Myxococcus xanthus: one gene and its partner. The protein of the gene in region 2 interacts with the protein of the main gene of each other region in a pairwise test. Links are inferred from orthologs where the notes say so. Each region holds a gene or a part of one and is shown on either strand. Other genes may lie near its edges. The genes, in order: BHS09_RS21905 and bioB.

The links.
Region 1: the proteins of bioB (region 2) and BHS09_RS21905 interact in binary tests that used the Escherichia coli proteins (3 or more experiments, as listed by UniProt). The link is inferred for Myxococcus xanthus from one-to-one orthologs.

The regions. Positions count from the first base shown.
Region 1 is NZ_CP017174.1:5,340,685-5,350,441, reverse strand. What follows is about bases 593-3,493. They hold BHS09_RS21905 (class II glutamine amidotransferase), read right to left. Parts: upstream 2,525-3,493; coding sequence 1,661-2,524; downstream 593-1,660. Other genes in these bases: hutI (imidazolonepropionase), read right to left, coding at 2,615-3,493; BHS09_RS21910 (pentapeptide repeat-containing protein), read right to left, coding at 593-1,541. Outside these bases: tRNA (adenosine(37)-N6)-threonylcarbamoyltransferase complex ATPase subunit type 1 TsaE, read left to right, coding at 1-355; more of BHS09_RS21910, read right to left, coding at 522-592; more of hutI, read right to left, coding at 3,494-3,880; BHS09_RS21895 (hypothetical protein), read right to left, coding at 3,884-4,639; hutU (urocanate hydratase), read right to left, coding at 4,642-6,297; BHS09_RS21885 (BON domain-containing protein), read right to left, coding at 6,406-7,623; BHS09_RS21880 (FdhF/YdeP family oxidoreductase), read left to right, coding at 7,872-9,757.
Region 2 is NZ_CP017174.1:1,495,014-1,504,721, reverse strand. What follows is about bases 2,864-5,715. They hold bioB (biotin synthase BioB), read right to left. Parts: upstream 4,884-5,715; coding sequence 3,843-4,883; downstream 2,864-3,842. Other genes in these bases: radA (DNA repair protein RadA), read left to right, coding at 5,477-5,715; BHS09_RS06370 (GlsB/YeaQ/YmgE family stress response membrane protein), read right to left, coding at 5,024-5,293; bioF (8-amino-7-oxononanoate synthase), read right to left, coding at 2,864-3,836. Also shown: BHS09_RS06400 (ABC transporter substrate-binding protein), read left to right, coding at 1-398; BHS09_RS06395 (pyridoxal phosphate-dependent aminotransferase), read right to left, coding at 411-1,577; BHS09_RS06390 (hypothetical protein), read right to left, coding at 1,574-1,852; bioD (dethiobiotin synthase), read right to left, coding at 1,985-2,668; more of bioF, read right to left, coding at 2,661-2,863; more of radA, read left to right, coding at 5,716-6,844; BHS09_RS06360 (glycosyl hydrolase family 18 protein), read left to right, coding at 7,236-9,413; BHS09_RS06355 (dihydrofolate reductase family protein), read right to left, coding at 9,486-9,708. UniProt on the Escherichia coli protein: Catalyzes the conversion of dethiobiotin (DTB) to biotin by the insertion of a sulfur atom into dethiobiotin via a radical-based mechanism.

The DNA of each region.
Region 1 (9,757 bases), 3.8 Mb from region 2 along the record:
GGGCGCGGGAAAGACGCACCTGGTGCGAGGAGTGGCGGACGGGGCGAACGTTCCTCGCTCCGAGGTGGCGAGCCCCACGTTCGCGATTGTGTATCCGTATTCGGGACGCATCCCGCTGTACCACGCGGACCTGTACCGGCTGACGGACTACGACGACCTGTACGCCACGGGCTTCCTGGACCTGGAAGGCACCGAGAGCGCGATGCTGGTGGAGTGGCTGGACAAGATTCCGCAGGCTGCGCCGCGTGACTACCTGCGCGTCACGCTGAAGCACGCGGGCGGCGAGGCACGCGAGCTGATGGCGGAGGCGTTTGGTGTACGGCCTGCGGCGTTGCTTGACGCGTGGATGGGCTGACTCGAAGCGGGGTACCGGACTCCCATCAGGCAGGCCCTGCCTCCCTGGGCGGTCTGAGCGCGTGCTGTTCGGAAATGTCGGGGGTTTTGGCGGCGGCGAAAGTCCCGACATTTCCGAACAGGAGCTGCTCAATCTCAATCGGGGCCCCGCCGCCCGCGTGGCCTGTTCACGTTTTGGCGCTGCCTCCGCGTAACCACTGTTCCTGGACCTTCAGGGGGGCGAAGGCTTGCAGTTGTCTCAGCCAGCGGTGAGCCTGGCAGGTGTGGTGCCCGGAGTGGGGCTCGCGTAAGCCGAGCACGTTGCGTCCAACGGTCGCCGCCCACTCCAGGCTCTCTCGGATGTTGTTCCGTCGCGGCAACTCATGATGCATGAGTCGCTCGCGTACCCGGTCATCGCAGGATGGATCGCGGAGCACCGCGGCCACCGTGAGCTGAGGGTGGACCCAGCTCCCTTCATCGATCCGCGCCCAGAGCGCCGCCAACGTGACCTCGTCGGCTCCCGCTAGCACGATGCCTGCAGCCGCCATCAGCACGATGCGCCAGTTCTTCTCGTGCAGAATGGCGCGCAGCTCCGACTGGACGTCCGTGCTGGCCTCTATCGCGGCCTCCACGTGGAGCAGAACCTGCCTGTTCGACATGTGGAGAAGGTCCATGATGCCGCCGGGCACCAGGAGCGGCTCGATGAATGAGGGGAATCCGGCACGACGAGCAATCTCGGCCAGGTGTTGGCTCGTGACGGGATACGTTCGTGGCGGATTCCATTGGACGCAAGTGAGGAGTGCGCCTTCCAGGTCGCAGAGGAACAACCTCGCGTCACGCAGGTCCGCGTTGCGGAGGTCCGCGTTCAGCAAGATGGTCTGTTCGAGCTGAGCGCCTCGAAACCGGGCTCGGCGGAAGGAACTCCCCGTCAAGTTGGACGCCGTGAGCCGGGTGCCTTCCAGCTGAGCGTCATCCCATTGAGTACCTAACGCGACACACGCGTGGAGGCTCGCGTGGTTCAGCCGGGCGAGCCGGAGCGATGCGCCCGTGAGTGTTGCCAGGTCGAGCTGGGCGTACTCCAGCCCGCTGCCATCGAGCCTCGCCCCCTCCAGCCGCGCGCGCACCAAGTCTGCGGATGCCAGGTCCTGCCCTGACAAGTCGATGCCTCGGAGGTCTCTTGGGTTGTCACCCAGCTCGGAGGTTGCCACGAAACCGCTCAAGGCCTCGGGCCAGTTGCCCCGCAGCCCCATTTGCAGGAACTCCGAGCGCCGCCGCTGACCGTCGGCCGTCTGCCACCGTTCGATGAGTTCGGCGCGCAGCGGAGGCCTCAGGCCACGCCGCGCGACGTGTCCGGCTTCACGGCGGGGAAGAGGTCCGGACCCGCGAGTTCCGGCACGCGCCAGTGGTGGAACACGAGGTTCGCGTCCACGCCGATGACGTCCTCTTCGGCCACCGGTGCCCAGTACGGCCCGCCACACAGTGACTCACTGGCCACGACGAGCTGCTCCAGCTTCGTTCCTGGCGCCGGCAGCGTCGACACGTCGTCGCGCGACGAGCCCGTGGACACGAACAGCGTTCGGTTGCGCCGCGAGGCCACCATCAGCTCGCCGTCGGACACGAGGAAGTTCATCGCCGAGCGGCCATCCTGATTCGCGGCATCCGTGATGGCGGCCACCAGCGTCATCGTCTCCGCCAGCGCGCGCGCCACGGCCTCCACCGGAACCTGCCGGTCAATCGGATGCCGGGCCGCCAGGCGGGTGAGGAACAGGTAGAAGCACCGCTCGCTATCGGTGGTGCCCTGGATGTTCGTCCGAAGGCTCGGGCAGATGAGCGATTCCACGGCAGCCCGGTGCTGCGCGAACTCCCGCACCGTACCGTTGTGTACGAACGCCCAGCGGCCATGGAGGAAGGGGTGCGAGTTGCGCAGCTCCACCGCGCCCACCGAAGCGAGGCGGATGTGCGCCACCACCGTGTGGGAGGACACCCGGCTGCTCACCCGCTCGAAGTCCGGGTCACTGTGGGCGGGCCCCACACCGTGCGCAACCACCGGCGCCTGCTCGGCGCCGTAGGCCGCGATGCCCCATCCATCCTTGTGCTCGCGCGACTGGATGAGGAGCGAGTTCTTCTCCGTCACCAAGGAGGGGTGCACGGCGGCGGGAATCGCTGAACGGAATCCAAATAGTCGGCACATGGCTAGCAACGAATACTCTTAACGTCCGGCCCTGACGGATGTCGTCCCGTCTTTATCCACTCGGAGCCGCTGTGTCTCTGCGACGCCGGTTCACGCGCAGCCTTCCATCTGCTGCCGGACAGCGATGCGTCCGGCCTTCACGACCACTCGCGCGTGCGCTACCCCTAGATGGTAGGGCAGATGGCGGTACGAAGCACAGCTGAAGACCACCAGGTCGCCCGGGTCACCCACGGTCAGCCTGCCGTGCTGTTGCAGTCCCAAGGACACCGCCGCGCCACGGGTGGCTCCCCAATACGCCTCTGCCGCAGTAAGCCCGTTTTCCAGGCACGCAAGTCCCAGCGCCAGCGCTGTGTTTTCACTCATGGCGGAACCGGGGTTGACGTTGGTACCCAAAGCGACGTTGAGCCCCGCATCGCGGATGCGGCGTCCAGGCGCGTAGGGCCGCATGCGCAGGAACAGCGTGGAGGTGGGAACGAGCACCGCCGTGACGTTGGCGTCCGCCAGCGCCTTGAGTCCCGCGTCCGTCACCTGCTCCAGGTGGTCCGCCGTGGCGGCGCCCAGCTCCGCGGCGAGCTCGGAGGCACCACACGCGGTGAGCTGGTCCGCATGCAGCCGCGGCACCATTCCCAGTGCCCGGCCCGCGCTCAAGATGCGGCGCGCCTCGTCCACGGTGAAGGCGCTGTCTTCCACGAAGACGTCACAGAAGCGCGCCAGCCCCTCGCGCGCGACGGCGGGGAGAATCTCCTGGATGCACAGCCGCACGTAGTCCTCGCGCTTGCCGCGATACTCCTCCGGCACGGCGTGCGCGCACAGCAGCGTGGGGACCAGCTCAAGCGGCGTCAGCGTTCCGAGCCGCCGCACCGCGCGCAGCATCTTCAGCTCCGTCTCCAGGTCGAGCCCGTAGCCGCTCTTCACCTCCGCCGTCGTCACGCCCTGCTCCAACAGGCGCTTCGTGCGGGGGAGGGCGAGCCGCACCAGCTCGTCCTCGCTCGCGGCCCGCGTGGCCCGCACCGTGCCGGCGATGCCACCGCCCGCCTTGGCAATCTCCAGGTAGGTGGCGCCCTGGTTGCGCAGGTCGAACTCCGCCGAGCGCTCACCGGCGAAGACGAGGTGCGTGTGCGGGTCCACGAAGCCGGGGCCCACGAAGCCACCCTGGGCGTCCACCACCTCGGTGTCAGGGCCCACCGCGCTCGAGGGAAGCTCCGCCTCGGGGCCGACGTAGGCGATGCGGCCTCCTCGCACACCCACCACGGCGCCAGGGCGCGGCGTGAGGGCGTCCTCCGCGCGCTCGCGGTGCGAGCCTTCCACCGTCAGCACTTCGGAGGTGTTGCGCACCAGCAGGTCCAGCACGTCCATGTCTCAACGTCCTCCGCGTGCGCCCATGATGGGCACGTTCCAGCTCACACCCTTGCCAACCTTCGCGCGGCCAAACCCGCCCGACAGCTCGAAGTCGTTCATTCCGCCCCAGGAGACGCGCGCCGCCACCACGCCGCCGTAATACAACGCTTGTTCGTTGCGCCCGTGCGACGCCACCGTGTGCCACGACGCGAAGGGCACCAGGCCAATGGACACGTTCTTCTCCGGCTGCATCGTGAGCGCGCACGACACCTCCGCGCCGAAGATGCTGCCCGGCCCGCCGCGCGGGGTGCCTAGCCCGAAATCAGAGGCGCCTCGCAGCGACAACGCCGGGGCCAGGCCCAGCTGCTCCGAGCCCACGTAGTACGAGGCCCCGGCGTACAGCCCGTACCCGGGCAGCGGGATGGGCAGGAGGAACTCGCCCTGAAGTCCGGTGTGCAGGTGCAGCCGCTCGGACAGGGGCACCGTCAGGGCCGCGTCGAACGCCACGCCCCACTGCTGCGTGGAGAAGCTCGACTCGTTTCCCCGAAAGCTGTTTCCCGTTCCGACGCCGGCCTGCGTCCCCGCGATGGGCGCGCTCAGCCGGGGGCCGGAGCGCATGCCGACCTGCATGACGTTGCGGTCCGGCGCCCCGGGCCCCATCCGCATCACCATGGGGCCCATCGCCGTGGGGGCGCACCCCGTCAGTCCCACGACGGCGGCGCCCCACAGTCCGACCCCTGCCGCGCACAAGCGCTTCACTGCGGCCTCCTGCTTCATCTTCAGGTGGTGATGCCGGGAATCTTCACGCCGCGCTCTTTCGCCACCTCGATGGCCTCCGGGTAGCCCGCGTCCGCGTGGCGCAGCACGCCCATGCCGGGGTCGCTGGTGAGCACGCGCTCGATGCGGCGCGCGGCCTCCGCCGTCCCGTCCGCGACGATGACCTGACCGGCGTGCAGCGAGTAGCCCATGCCCACGCCGCCGCCGTGGTGGAAGGACACCCATGAGGCGCCGTTCACCGCGTTCACCAGCGCGTTGAGGATGGGCCAGTCCGCCACCGCGTCCGTGCCGTCCTTCATCGCCTCCGTCTCGCGGTTGGGCGACGCCACCGAGCCACAGTCCAGGTGGTCCCGGCCGATGACGATGGGCGCCTTCACCTCGCCCTTGCGCACCAGTTCGTTGAACGCGAGGCCCGCCTTGGCGCGCTCGCCATACCCCAGCCAGCAGATGCGCGAGGGCAGGCCCTGGAACGCCACGCGCTCCTCGGCCATGTTCAGCCAGCGCTGGAGCGAGGCCTTCTGGGGGAACAGCTCGCGCACCACGCGGTCGGTGACGCGGATGTCCTCCGGGTCGCCGGAGAGCGCCACCCAGCGGAAGGGCCCCATGCCCTCGCAGAAGAGGGGACGGATGTAGGCGGGGACGAAGCCGGGGAACTCGAAGGCGTTCTCCATGCCGCCCAGCTCCGCCTGGCCGCGCAGGTTGTTGCCGTAGTCGAAGACGTGGCTGCCGGCCTTCTGGAAGTCGTTCATCGCCTGCACGTGCATCATCATCGACTCGCGCGCGCGGCGGACGTACGTCTCCGGATCCCGCTGGCGCAGCTCGGCGGCGGCCTCCAGCGACAGGTCCGTGGGGATGTAGCCGTTGAGCGGGTCATGGGCGCTCGTCTGGTCCGTGACGAGGTCCGGCTTGATGCCGCGGCGGTACAGCTCGCGGAACACCGACGCCGCGTTGCCGATGACGGCGATGGAGCGGCCCACGCGCTTCTCCTGGGCGTCCTTTACCAGGGCTAGCGCTTCATCCAGGTCCTTGGCGACGACGTCCAGGTAGCGCGTCTCCACGCGGCGGCGAGCGCGAGTGGGGTCGATCTCCACGCCGAGGAATACCGCGTTGTTCATGGTGGCGGCCAGCGGCTGCGCGCCACCCATGCCACCCAGACCGCCGGAGAGGATGAGGCGGCCCGCCAGGTCGTCGGTGCCGAAGTGGAAGCGGCCGGCGGCGGCGAAGGTCTCGTAGGTGCCCTGGAGGATGCCCTGCGTGCCGATGTAGATCCACGAGCCCGCGGTCATCTGGCCGTACATCATCAGGCCCTTCTTCTCCAACTCGTGGAAGTGCTCCCAGTTGGCCCAGCGGCCCACGAGGTTGGAGTTGGCGATGAGCACTCGCGGCGCGTCCGGGTGCGTGCGGAAGATGCCCACGGGCTTGCCGGACTGGACGAGCAGGGTCTCATCGTCGCCCAGGTTCTGGAGGCTCGACACGATGCGGTCGAAGGAGGGCCAGTCGCGGGCGGCCTTGCCGGTGCCGCCGTAGACGACGAGGTCCTCGGGGCGCTCGGCGACGTCCGGGTCGAGGTTGTTCATCAACATCCGGAGCGCGGCCTCCTGGACCCAGCCCTTGCAGGACAGGGTGGAACCGTGGGGGGCGCGGATGACGCGGGACATGAACGGACTCCTAGAGTGTGGCGGACGGAAAGGCCCGGCACACTACCTGAACCAGCGTGCTTCCGGGCCACCGCGATGTCCGCGTCGCGCCGCGTCGCGTCTGCCGCGTCACGAATGCAGCGTGTCGTCGTCGGAGGCGTCCATACCCGGAGTCTGGACGGGGCTGCGTGACGCGGGCCGGTCCACGACGCCGTCCTCGCGGTCGATGCGAATGTCGTTGATGACCTCCTTCACCCCCAGCACGTCCCGGGCGAGCGCTTCCGTCGCGTGTCGTTCATCCTGGCTGCGCACCACGCCGGCCAGCAGCACCACGCCGTCCCGCACGCGGATGTCCACGTCCTCGGCGTCCACCCAGCTTTGCATCAGCCGGTCGCAGAGGTCCGACAGGATTCGCTCGCTGGAGCGCCGGTAGCCTCGCGGCGCGCGTCCCCGGGGTGGCGCCCTCACAGGGCCTTCGGGCCGGTAGCGCCCACCCGAGAAGCCACCTTGCCCCAGATCGTGGTCGTCCGGCCGTGACGGACTGGTGGCGTACCCATCCCACGGTGGCGCCATGTTCTCCACACCAGGGCCGTGGCCCGCGGGCTGTGTGCCCCCGTAGCGGACATCCGTTTCGGCCATGCGTCCGGCGGCGCGCCAGGGCCGGCCCCGGTCCATGCCGCCCGCTTCCCGTCGTCGGCGCTCGTGGGCGTCGTCGGCGCCTCGGTGGCCATGGTGCCTTCCGCCGTGCCCCCGGCGCTCTGGCCTCTCGTGTCCGCCCCGGCGTCCTACCTCCGTCCCCACGTCCTCCAGGACGCCGAGGTAGGGAGGCTCCAGGCGCCAGTCTTCCTCGACTTCGCGGAACGTGCCGCTCGGGCTGTAGCCGGGCCGTCTGGCGATGCGCTCCGGGTCGAAGTTCCGGGCGCGGCGGTCCAGCTCCCGGTCCAGGTCGAAGTCGCGGCCATACTCCCGGCCCTGGTCCAGGGCGCGCGCGGCGCGTCCGAAGTCCACGTCTTGTTGGTAGTCGCGTGTGTCCCGGTCCCTCGCCGCGTCCCGGAAGTGCCGCTCGCTGTCGAAGGAGCGTGGAAACGCATCATCCTCGGAGGCCCAACCGCCTCGGCGGTGGTGGCCCCGGTGCGGATCGCCCCGTCGTCGCTCGGCGCCGGCGTCGTCCCGCTCGAAGTCGCCCCTGCGTTCGGACCCGCGCTCGTAGCCGTGCTCATCATCCCTGGCCGGGGCGCGGGCCCAGGTGTCCCTCGGATGGGTGTGTTCGTCCTCCCAGCCCCTCGAGGGCCGCTGCTCCCGCTCCCTGTCTCCCCATCGCCGGTCGTCATCGCGCCTGCCGTTCATCTGGATGGCCTCCTCTCGTTAAGCGTTCGCCCAGGGCCTGTCTCCTGACGTTCTGGACCGCGAGCGCTGCTGGCAATGCAGGCAGGCCCCGCCAGGGGCTCGGCCGGGCATGGGGGCCCTGGAGTGGCCGCCGTATGCCGGGGGAGGCGCCAGTCGTTCCATGAGCGTTCCCGCGCGGCCAGAGCGCGGTAGAGTCCCCTGCCGCGACCAGCCAGCCAGCCGGCCGCGCGATGCCTGGAGGGAGTGCCATGGACGACGGGAGCCGGAACGCACAGGGGCCTGGCGCGCAAGCGTCGTCCGCGCTCGCGAAGGCAACGCCCTGCGCCCAGCCTCCCGAGGAGGCCCATGGCCCTTCCGTGGGGCCCGTCGCGACGGTGGCGGGCGGCATCCCCGCCGTCATCTCCGCCATGCGGCACGTCTACGGTGAGATGGACGTGGTGCGCGGGACGAAGCTGCTGCTCAAGGTGAATCAGAAGGAGGGCTTCGACTGCCCCGGCTGTGCGTGGCCCGACCCGGGGCACCGCTCCATGGCGGAGTTCTGTGAGAACGGCGCCAAGGCGGTGGCGGAAGAGGCCATGGCCGCGCGGGCGACGCCGGAGTTCTTCCGTCAATGGAGCGTGGCGGACCTCTCCCTCCAGACGGACCATTGGCTGGGCAAGCAGGGCCGGCTGACGCACCCGATGGTGCTCCGCGAAGGCGCCACGCACTACGAGCCCCTGTCCTGGGACGAAGCCTTCGCGCTGGTGGCCGAGGAGCTGAACGCGCTCGACACGCCAGACGCCGCGAGCTTCTACACGTCTGGCCGCACCAGCAACGAGGCGGCGTTCCTCTACCAGCTCTTCGTGCGGCAGTTCGGCACCAACAACCTGCCGGATTGTTCGAACATGTGCCACGAGTCGAGCGGCTCGGCGCTCAACGAGACGGTGGGCATCGGCAAGGGCACCGTCACGCTGGAGGACTTCGACAAGGCGGATGCCATCTTCGTCATCGGGCAGAACCCGGGGACGAACCATCCGCGCATGTTGTCGTCGCTCGAGGCCGCCGCACGCCGGGGCTGCCAGATTGTCAGCATCAACCCGCTGCCGGAGACGGGGCTCAACCGCTTCAAGCACCCGCAGGACGTGCTGCACCTCATCGGGCCCGGGACGGCGCTCAACTCCCTGTTCGTTCAGGTCCGCATCAACGGCGACGCCGCGCTGCTCCAGGGCATCGCCAAGGCGCTGTTCGAGATGGAGGACGCGAACCCCGGCTCGGTGGTGGCCAAGGGCTTCATCGACGACAAGACGCTGGGCTTCGAGGCCTACGCGGCCCACATGCGCGCGGTCAAGTGGGAGGACGTCGAGGAGGGGAGTGGGGTGCCGCGCGCGCAGGTGCTCGCGGCGGCGGAAATCCTCGCGCGCTCCGAGCGCACCATCTTCTGCTGGGCCATGGGGCTGACGCAGCACCGCAACGGCGTGGCGTGCATTCAGGAGATCGTCAACCTGACGCTGCTGCGCGGCGGTATCGGCAAGCCGGGCGCGGGCCTGTGCCCGGTGCGCGGTCACAGCAACGTGCAGGGCGACCGCACCATGGGCATCTGGGAGAAGCCGCCCGAGGCCCTGTTGACGGCGCTGTCCCGGGAGTTCGGGTTCGAGCCGCCGCGGCACCACGGCATGGACGTGGTGGACACGCTGCTCGCCACGCACGACGGCCAGGTGAAGGTGTTCTTCGCGCTCGGTGGCAACTTCCTCTCCGCCACGCCGGACACGGAGTTCACCGCCGAGGCCCTGCGCCGCACGCGCCTCACCGTCCACGTGTCCACCAAGCTCAACCGCTCGCACCTGGTCCACGGACGGCGGGCGCTCATCCTGCCGTGCCTGGGCCGCACCGAGCGCGATGTTCAGGCCGGTGGGGCCCAGTTCGTCACCGTGGAGAACTCCATGGGCGTGGTGTCGTCTTCGCGGGGCTCGGTGGCGCCCGCGTCGGAGCACCTGCTCAGCGAACCCGTCATCGTCGCCCGGCTGGCGACGGCGGTGCTGGGGGAGCGCTCTCGCGTGCCCTGGCAGACGCTGGTGGAGGACTACGACCGCATCCGTGAGCAGATTTCGCGCGTCATCCCCGGCTTCGACGACTTCAACCGCCGCGTGCGGGAGCC
Region 2 (9,708 bases):
CGCAGCGCTTCCGCTCCGCCAACAACCAGACGGACCCGGGCCAGTACTCCTTCACCGCGCACGCGTATGACGCCATGTACCTAGTGGCGCTCGGCGCCGCGTATGCCGCGGGCCCCGACGTCAACACCCCGCTGGCCATCACCGGCGCGCGCATGGCGGATGGCCTGGCGCTGGTGACGCCGCCCGAGGGCACCTCCGCCCCGGCGTTCAACCTGGGCACGGACGGCTTCGCGGGGGCTCGCGCGGCCATCCGCAACGGAACGGTCATCAACGTGACGGGCGCCAGCGGCAACCTCGACTTCAACTCCGACGGCGAGGCGCCGTCCGAGTACGAGCTGTTCCGCGTGGAGGCCGGCGAGTTCGTGACGGTGCAGCTCATCGCCCCGCCCACGGAGTGACGTGAAGGGGCCTCAGGGCCCCAACGTCCGCGCGAGCACCTCGACGGCGGCGGCGAAATCCTCGGGCTGGGGCAGCAGCGACAGCACGAGGAAGGCGCCGCCGCCGAAGTCGTAGAAGTAGCCCGGCTGCACCCGCACGCCCGCGTCCAGCAGGGCCAGGCAGGTGGCCTCCTCGCCGGGCGCCCTCGGAATCCGCACCACCGCGCTCCACCCACCCTCCGCCGGCACCACGTCCCAGCTGGCGTCGCGAGGCCGAGCCGCGAGCAGGCGCTGGCGGTTGCCTCTCACCCGCTCCAACACCGCCGCCTGGAAGCGCGGCGCATGGGCCAGGAGCGCAGGCAGGGCCCGCTGCACGGGCGTGCCCACGGGCAGGTACGTGTCCCCCACCCAGTCCAACCGGGCCAGCGCCTCGTCACGGAGCGCCGCGGGCCCGCCCACGTGCGTCCACGCCAGCTTGAGTCCGGGCAGCCCCACGGACTTGGAGAGGCCGGAGAGGGCGAAGGTGAGCATCGGCAGCGCGCGCCCCGCCACGGTGACCACGCGCCCAGGCGCCGCGTCCCAGGCGAAGGGAGCGAAGACTTCGTCGCAGACGAGCGCCAGCTGGCGGCGCGCGCACACGTCCGCCAGCGCCTCCAGCTCGCCTTCGTGCAGGAAGTGGCCGGTGGGGTTGCCGGGGTTCACCACCAGCACCGCGCGGGTGCGCGCGTCGCACGCCTCCGCCACCTCCCCCGCGTCCAGGCCGAAGCCATGCGCGCGTGGCAGCGCGTAGGAACGCGTCTGGACGCCCTCCAGGCGCGCGAGGTGCTCGAAGAGGGGGTAGCAGGGGGCCGGGACGAGAACGTTGTCCCCAGGCTCGCACAGGAGCTTGAAGAGCCACCCGTAGGCTTCACTGGTGCTGGAGGTCAGCACCAGGTGCGCCTCGGAGACCTGGGCGCCTCGCGCCGCGAAGTCCGCCACCAGCGCTTGTCGCGCGGAGGCGAGCCCCAGGGACTCGGGTTCGTAGGTGAAGGCGTCCTCGGGGGCCAGGAGCGCCGCGTCCGGCAGGGGAAACCCCACACGCGTGGGGTTGGATTCCGTGAGGTCCAGGAGGAGACGGCCGCTGGCGCGGTGCCTTTCGAGCGCCAGTGCCAGCGGGTTGGCTGTCCGTGCGAAGTCCGTCCGCGCGGAGAAGCGGCTCACAGGCCCGTTTGCAGCATGGCGTTCGCGACGCGACGAATCAGGTCGCGGCGAACTTCCTTGCGGCAGTGCTCGATGGCCTTGTCGTGAGGCCGGGGAAGTTGAGGGTCGCGCGTGCGCAGAGCGGTCCGGAGCACGAGCTCCACCTTGGAGGGCTCGATGTGAAAGAGCCGAGGCCCTTCCTTTTGCAGGAAGTAAGAAAGCCCCCTCTGGTCAATGAGCTTCTTGTAGAGCCGCCGGACGTCCGCGAGGAACGTGAGATCGATGATGTCCGCCATTCGTGAGGCGTTCTCGCGCGGAAAAAACGGCACGTCCATTTCACGGCCGCATGTCCCGAAAACTTGCGCGCCCTGTAGCACTGGCCCTGGAACGCAAACGCGCCGGAGGCCGATTTTCCGGCCTCCGCGCGTTCAGGGAATCAGCGGCCGCAGCGCGCGGCGGAACGCGGCATGGCGGCGCCGCGCGTCGGGAAGATAGGGCACCGGTCCCAGCACCGGGACGCCGTGCCGCGCCTCCAGGAGCCGCCGGTTGTCGCGCTCCGAAACATCCTTCGCGGACGTCCCGCGCGACAGCAGCACGGCCCGCACGGGAATGCGGCGTGCGGCCAGCGCCTGGAGCGACAGCGCGGTGTGGTTGAGCGTGCCCAGGCCCGCCCGCGCAACCAGCAGCACCGGAAGGCGCAAGGTGGCGATGAGGTCGATGACGTCGTGCTTCGAGTCCAGCGGCACGAACAGGCCCCCTGCCCCCTCCACCACGGCGTTGCCCCCGCGCAGCCTCCGCCACGCGGCCAGCGTGACGTCCCAGTCGGGCTCGCGTCCCAGGCGGCTGGCGGCCACGCCGGGCGCCACGGGCAGGCGGAAGCGGTGAGGACACACTTCATCCACGCTCAGCGAGCTGCCCGCCGCCGCGCGCAGGGCGAGCGCGTCCGCGGGCGCGCGAAGGGACGCACAGCCGCTCTCATAGGGCTTGAAGCCCTGGGGCCGCAGCCCCGCGTCCGCCAGCAGCGACAGGAGCGCGCACGACGCCTGCGTCTTCCCCACGCCGGTGTCCGTGCCCGTCACGAAAATCTGGAACGGCTTGCCACGCTCAGCCACGGCGGACTCCCACGGTGCGCAGCGCCTCCAGCGCCAGGTCCACGTGGCCCACGGTGTGGGAAGCGGACAGGCAGAAGCGCAGGCGGCTGGTGCCCTCGGGGACGGTGGGCGGGCGGATGGCCTTCACCAGCACGCCCGCCTCGCGCAGTCGGCGCGCGGCGTCCAGCGCCCGCTCGGGCTCGCCGAGGATGATGGGAAACACGGCGCTGCGAGGCTCGGCGCGCACGCCCAAGCCGCGCAGGCCGTCCGCGAAGCGACGGATGTTGCGCCACAGCCGCTCGCGCAGGTCCGGGTCGCCCTCCACGGCGTCCACGGCGGCCTCGGAGGCGGCGCACAGGTGCGCGGGCAGCGCGGTGGAGAAGACGAAGGGCCGCGCGCGGGATACCAGCAGGTCCGCCACCTCGCGCGAGGTCGCCACGTACGCGCCCATGACGCCCAGCGCCTTGCTCAGCGTGCCCATGCGCAGGTCCACCTCGTTTTCCAACCCCAGCTCATCGCAGAGGCCCGCGCCGCGTGCGCCCAGCACGCCGGTGGCATGCGCTTCGTCCACCATCAGCGCGGCGCCGTGGGCCCGGCACGCGGCGACGATGTCGCGCAGCGGGGCCACGTCTCCGTCCATGGAGAAGACAGTGTCCGTCACCACCAGCTTGCGGCGCGCGGACGTCTCCGCCAGGGCGCGCTCCAACGCCTCCACGTCCGCGTGTGGATAGACGCAGACGCGGGCGCGTGACAGCCGGCAGCCATCCACGAGCGAGGCGTGGTTGAGGGAATCAGAGAAGACGGCGTCCTCGGGCCCCACCAGCGCGGGGATGATGCCGGTGTTGGCGGCGTAGCCGCTGTTGAACAGGCGCACGGCCTCGGCGCGCTCGAAGGCGGCCAGCCGCGTCTCCAACCGGTGATGCGCGGCGGTGTCGCCCACCACCAACCGGCTGGCACCGGTGCCCACGCCGTAACGCTCCACGGCGGCCAGCGCCGCGGCACGCACGGTGGGCGACGCGGCCAGCCCCAGGTAGTCATTGGACGAGAAATTGACGAGCGTCTCGCCCCCCACGCGCACCACGGGCCCCTGGGGCGAATCCAGGGGCTCCAGGTACCGGCGCAGGCCGCGCTCGGACAGGGCCTCCAGGTCCTCCCGGGCCCACGCCGCCGCGACGGCTTCATCACTCACGGTGGCTCAGCCTTCCTGACGCGGCTCCAGGGGGCGGATTCCCGCCTTCTCCAGCAGGGCCATGTCCTGGGTGTACTCGGGGTTGCCGGTGGTGAGCAGCTTCTCGCCGAAGAAGAGCGAGTTGGCGCCCGCCATCATGCACAAGAGCTGCGCCTCTTCGTTCATCTGCTGCCGGCCCGCGGACAGGCGCACCATGGACTGGGGCATCAGGATGCGCGCGGTGGCGATGGTGCGCACCATGTCCACCGTCTCCACGCGCTGCTGCTCCTGCAGCGGCGTGCCCTCCACGGCCACCAGCGCGTTGATGGGCACCGACTCCGGGTGGTGCTCCTGGTTGGCCAGGGTACGCAACAGGTTGCAGCGGTCATCCACCGACTCGCCCATGCCAATGATGCCGCCGCAGCACACGGAGATGCCGGCGTCGCGCACGCGGTTGAGCGTGCGCAGGCGGTCTTCATAGGTGCGGGTGGAGATGATGTCGCCGTAGTGCTCGGGCGACGTGTCCAGGTTGTGGTTGTACGCGGACAGGCCGGCCTCGCGCAGGCGCTTCGCCTGGCTCTCGGAGAGCATGCCCAGGGTGGCGCACGCCTCCATGCCCAGCGCACGCACGCCGCGCACCATCTCCAGCACGCTGTCGAACTGCGGACCGTCCTTCACCTCACGCCACGCGGCGCCCATGCAGAAACGGGTGGCTCCGGCGGCGCGGGCCTTGGACGCGGCATCCAGCACGTCCGGCACGGCCATCAGCTTCTCCGCCTTGACGCCCGTCTTGTAGCGAGCCGCCTGCGGGCAGTACGAGCAGTCCTCCGGGCAGCCGCCCGTCTTGATGGACAGCAGTGAACAGAGCTGGACCTTGTTGTCCACGAACACGGCCCGGTGGACCGTCTGGGCCTTGTGCACCAGGTCCAGCAGGGGGAGCTCGTAGAGGGCCCTCACCTCGGACAGCGACCAGTCATGGCGCACGTCCACGCCCGCCGGTGGTGGCGCGGCGACGTGGGCGTGACCGGAGAACTCGCTCTCGCTGGAGACAGTGGCGGTATCGGGCATGGGCTCCTCTACGGACAGATGAGGGCCCGAACGTGCGTGGACCCCGGAAAGTTGTCAACGCCCTCGAGCAGGCAGGTTGACGACTTTCCAGGGCCCATCTCCCCTCGGGAGGGGCTCAGCGCGTCAGCTGACGCGCGGCACTAGACGTGGACGCGGCGACCCCTGCCTGCCAGGCCCACCAGGAACAACACCAGGAGTGCGCCCAGGACGGAGAACAGGAGTCCCGTCGGGTGCAGGTCGAAGACGCGGCCATCACTGCGGAAGAGCGAAGCGACGAAACCGCCCACGAAGGAGCCGGCGATACCCAACAGCGTGGTGGCGAGGAGCCCCATCGACTGGTTGCCCGGCATGAGCGCGCGGGCAATCAGACCCGCGAGAAGGCCAATGACCAGAAACGCGATAATCCCCATGACTACCTCCCTTGCTTGTTTAGCGACGCAGGGTGCGACGCCCACCTGGGAGCAAACCTGGGTTGCCCCTCCCGTTCGTACAACTTGGCACGGGGGGGCTTGACATGGTGCCTGCCTGCTCTGCGGTCGTGCCTGCCTGTAAGGCCGCAAAAACGTCAGGGTTCCGCGCTATTCACCCAACCCATGGCGAAGGCGAAGACGCACTACACCTGTCAGGCGTGTGGATACAAAACGGCGAAGTGGCTCGGAAAGTGTCCGGACTGTGGCGCGTGGAGCTCCCTGCTGGAGGAGACGGACCCGAAGGCAGATGAGCGACGTCCGGCCTGGGGTGCCTCGGGCGGCGCGGCGCGGCCCATGTTGCTCAAGGAAGTGAGCGGCGAGACGGAGACGCGCCGGCGCACGGGCATCGCCGAATTCGACCGCGTGCTGGGCGGCGGCGTGGTGAGTGGCTCCATCGTGCTGTTGGGTGGCGACCCGGGCATTGGCAAGTCCACGCTGCTGCTGGCGGCGTTGGACAGGCTGGCGCGGCACGGACCGGTGCTCTACGTCTCCGGTGAAGAGAGCCTGCGACAGACGAAGATGCGCGCCGAGCGGCTCCGGGTGGAGGGCGATGCCATCCACCTGTTCGCGGAGACGGACGCGGAGCGGGTGCTGACGGCGACGGAGGCGTTGAAGCCCCAGGCGCTGGTGGTGGACTCCATCCAGACCATGTACCTGCCGGAGTTGGGCAACGCGCCCGGCAGCATCACCCAGGTGCGCGAGGTCGCGGGCCGGCTGATGGCCTACGCGAAGCGCACGGGGGTGCCCACGTTCCTGGTGGGCCACGTGACGAAGGAAGGCTCTATCGCGGGCCCGCGCGTGCTGGAGCACATGGTGGACACGGTCCTCTACTTCGAGGGCGAGCGGGGCCATCCGTTCCGAATCCTGCGCGCGCACAAGAACCGCTTCGGCTCCACGAACGAGATTGGCGTCTTCGAGATGAAGGGCGCGGGGCTGGTGGAGGTGTCCGACCCGTCCGCCCTCTTCCTGTCGGAGCGGCCGGTGGGCAAGTCCGGCAGCGTGGTGACGAGCACGCTGAACGGCACGCGCCCGCTGTTGGTGGAGGTGCAGGCGCTGGTGGCTCCCACGGGCTACGGCACCGCGCGGCGCACGGCGATTGGCGTGGACGGCAACCGCGTGGCGCTGCTGGCGGCGGTGCTGGAAAAGAAGGAAGAGATTCCGCTGGTGGGCTGTGACTTGTTCGTCAACGTGGCGGGCGGCATGCAGCTCACGGAGCCCGCGTGTGACCTAGCGGTGTGCGCGGCGCTGGTGAGCAGCCTCCAGAATCGTCCGCTGGACCCGAAGACGCTGGTGCTCGGTGAAGTGGGCCTCGCCGGAGAGGTGCGCGCGGTGGGTCAAGTGGAGCCCCGGCTAGCGGAGGCCGCCAAGATGGGCTTCCAACGTGTGGTGATGCCCGCCGGCAGTGCGCGGCGGCTCGAAGACGCCGGTCCGAAGATGAAGATCGTCGGCGTGGAGACGCTCGGCGACGCGCTCGTCGCGATGTTCGACTGAGCAGTACTCGCCGCGCGGCGACCGTGGTCTTTCATGATTTCACGAGCAGACACGGCGTCCCGCCAGCCGTGCTCTCGCTGCCAGCGATTGTCTTAAGACGTCGCGCCGGCAACCGGCGCCTCGTAATGTAGACAGGCTCAACCTCATTGTGAATCAGACGCATGGCTCACTGGCTGCTCCTTGGCCTGAGCGACGGGCGAAGTGCTGAAACGGCTTACCCCATGGCTTGAAAGCCGATGCCCACACGCGGTGTCTCTGCGCCTCGACAGCCAGGTCTCTGAACGCCCGCCACTCCCGGTGGGCGCACCGCGAGAGGGCGCCGGGCGCTCCCGCCACGTAAGCCGTGGCGACCGTCCCATGCCAGCTCTCGCGCCCTGGCCACTGGAGCGACATGAAAAGGCAACTCACGTGGTTCATGTTGGCAGTGGGCATACAGCTCAGCGCGTGTGGCAATGAGTCCATCGCGGACGGCCTTCCACCCGAGGCTTCCGCGCCAGATGACAGCGCGCTGCCCGTCCAGGCAGAAGCCGTGGATGAGGGCTCGACCACGCTGTACGAAGACGCGCTGGGCCCAGGCTGGGTGGACTGGTCCTGGGCAACACACAACCTCGCGGCGACCTCGCCCGTGGCCTCCGGCTCGCGCGCCGTCTCCGCGACGTTCGGCCCCTGGACGGGCCTCTACTTCCACCACCCCGGCGTCTCCACCAGCGGGCTCGAGTTCTTGGAGTTCCAGGTCCACGGCGGCGCCACGTCCAACCCCGCGCTCACCGCCTACGCCACCGTCGGCAACCAGGCGCGGCCCACCGTGTCCATCAACCGCTACTGTGACGGCGGCACCATCAAGGCCGGCGCATGGACTCGCTGCCGCGTGCCCCTCACCGCGCTCAACGTGGTCAACGTCACGATGGACGGCATCGCCATCCAGGAGGGCGCGGGCCGCAACCTTCCAGTGATGACCTTCGACAGCGTCCGCCTGGGCACGGCCACGCTGTCCGCTCCGAGCGGCCTCAAGGCGGTGGCCTCCGCGACGGACGTGTCCCTGACGTGGAACAGCGTCAGCGGCGCCACCGGCTATCACGTCTATCGCGCCACCTCCCAGACGGGCACGTACACGAAGCGCACCACGACGCCGCTGACGAACACCACGTACCGCGACACCAGCGTCACCGCGGGCGCCACGTACTGGTACGCGGTGTCGGCGGTCAGCGCGGGCGGCGAAGGCCTCCGCTCCACGCCCGTCTCCGCCACCGTAAAGCCGCCGCAGCCGCAGGTCGCCATCTCGGTGACGCCCACCAGCGCATCACTGGCCCCGGGAGCCTCGCGGACCTTCAGCGCCACGGTGACGGGCAGCACAAACACCGCGGTGACGTGGTCCATCCAGCAGGGCAGCGCGGGAGGCACCATCACCCACAGCGGCCAGTACACCGCGCCGCGGACGACGGGCACCTACCACGTCATCGCCACCAGTCAGGCGGACACCACGAAGAAGGCAACGGCCACCGTCACCGTGGCGGCGACGCAGCCCGGGAGTGGCAAGTGGGTGTCCGGCTATTACACCGGCTGGAACGCCGACCTGTACCCGCCCGAGAAGGTGGACTTCAGCGCGCTGACGCACATCATCGTCGGCCGCGTGACGCCCAAGCCGGATGGCTCGCTGAACGCGGCCTTCGACAACAACAACGGGCCGCAAATCGCGAAGACGCTCGCGCAGCGAGCCCACGCCGCCGGACGCAAGGCCATCATCATGGTGGGCGGCGCGGGCGAGCACGCGGGCTGGGTGGCCGCGGCCTCCAACGCGAACCGGGCGAAGTTCGTGCAAAACCTGCTCAACGCCATGGACACCTTCGGCTACGACGGGCTCGACATCGACTGGGAGCCGGTGGAAGCGGCCGACAAGCCGAACCTGCTCGCGCTGGTGAAGGAGCTCCGCGCGGCGCGGCCGAACATGCTGCTCACGTTCCCCATCGGGTGGATCAACAGCAACTTCGCCAGTGACGCGGACCCGTGGTTCGCCAACCTGGCGCCGTATCTGGACCAGCTCAACATCATGTCCTACGAGATGATTGGCCCGTGGGACGGCTGGCAGTCCTGGTACACGTCCGCGCTCTACGGCGAGTCCGGCAACCGGCCGACGTCCGTGTCCTCCAGCCTCCAGGGCTGGGCTCGCGCGGGCATCCCCAAGGCGAAGCTGGGCATGGGCATTCCCTTCTACGGCATGGCGTGGCGCAACATCACCGGCCCCTACCAGAACTTCACCCACTGGTCCGACTACGTCGGCAGCGACAACTCCTTCACGTACAAGAAGATTCAGCAGCTCTCCGCGTCGGGCACGTACCGCTGGGACGCGGTGGCGGCGGCCAGCTACGTCACCTTCAACACGCCCGTGGAGGACGGCACCGTGCGGTGGATTTCCTATGACAGCCCGGAGGCCATCGCCGCCAAGGGCGCCTACGCCCGCGACAACGGCTTCGGCGGCACCATCATCTGGACCCTCAACCAGGGCTGTACCAACCCCACCACGGGCGCCAACCCGCTGCTCGACGCGGTGAAGGGCGCCTTCCTCCAGTAGTCGCGGGAGACAGGCCCACGGAGGGAGCGCGCCCATGACACACGGACACGCTCCCTCGCGAGGTACCGCGAGCTAGGCCCGCGGCCGGGGCATCACGGCGTAGCGCAGCAGCACGACGCCGTTGGCGTAGACCTTGGTGGACTTCAGGTCCAGGTCCACCACCTGCTTCAGCGAGGACGCCAGCAGGATGCCCGAACCGAGTATCAGCGGGTTCATCTTGAGCAGGACCTCGTCGACCAGTCCCTCGGCGAGCAGCAAGCCGGCGAACGCGCCACCACCGCTCAGGTAGATGTCA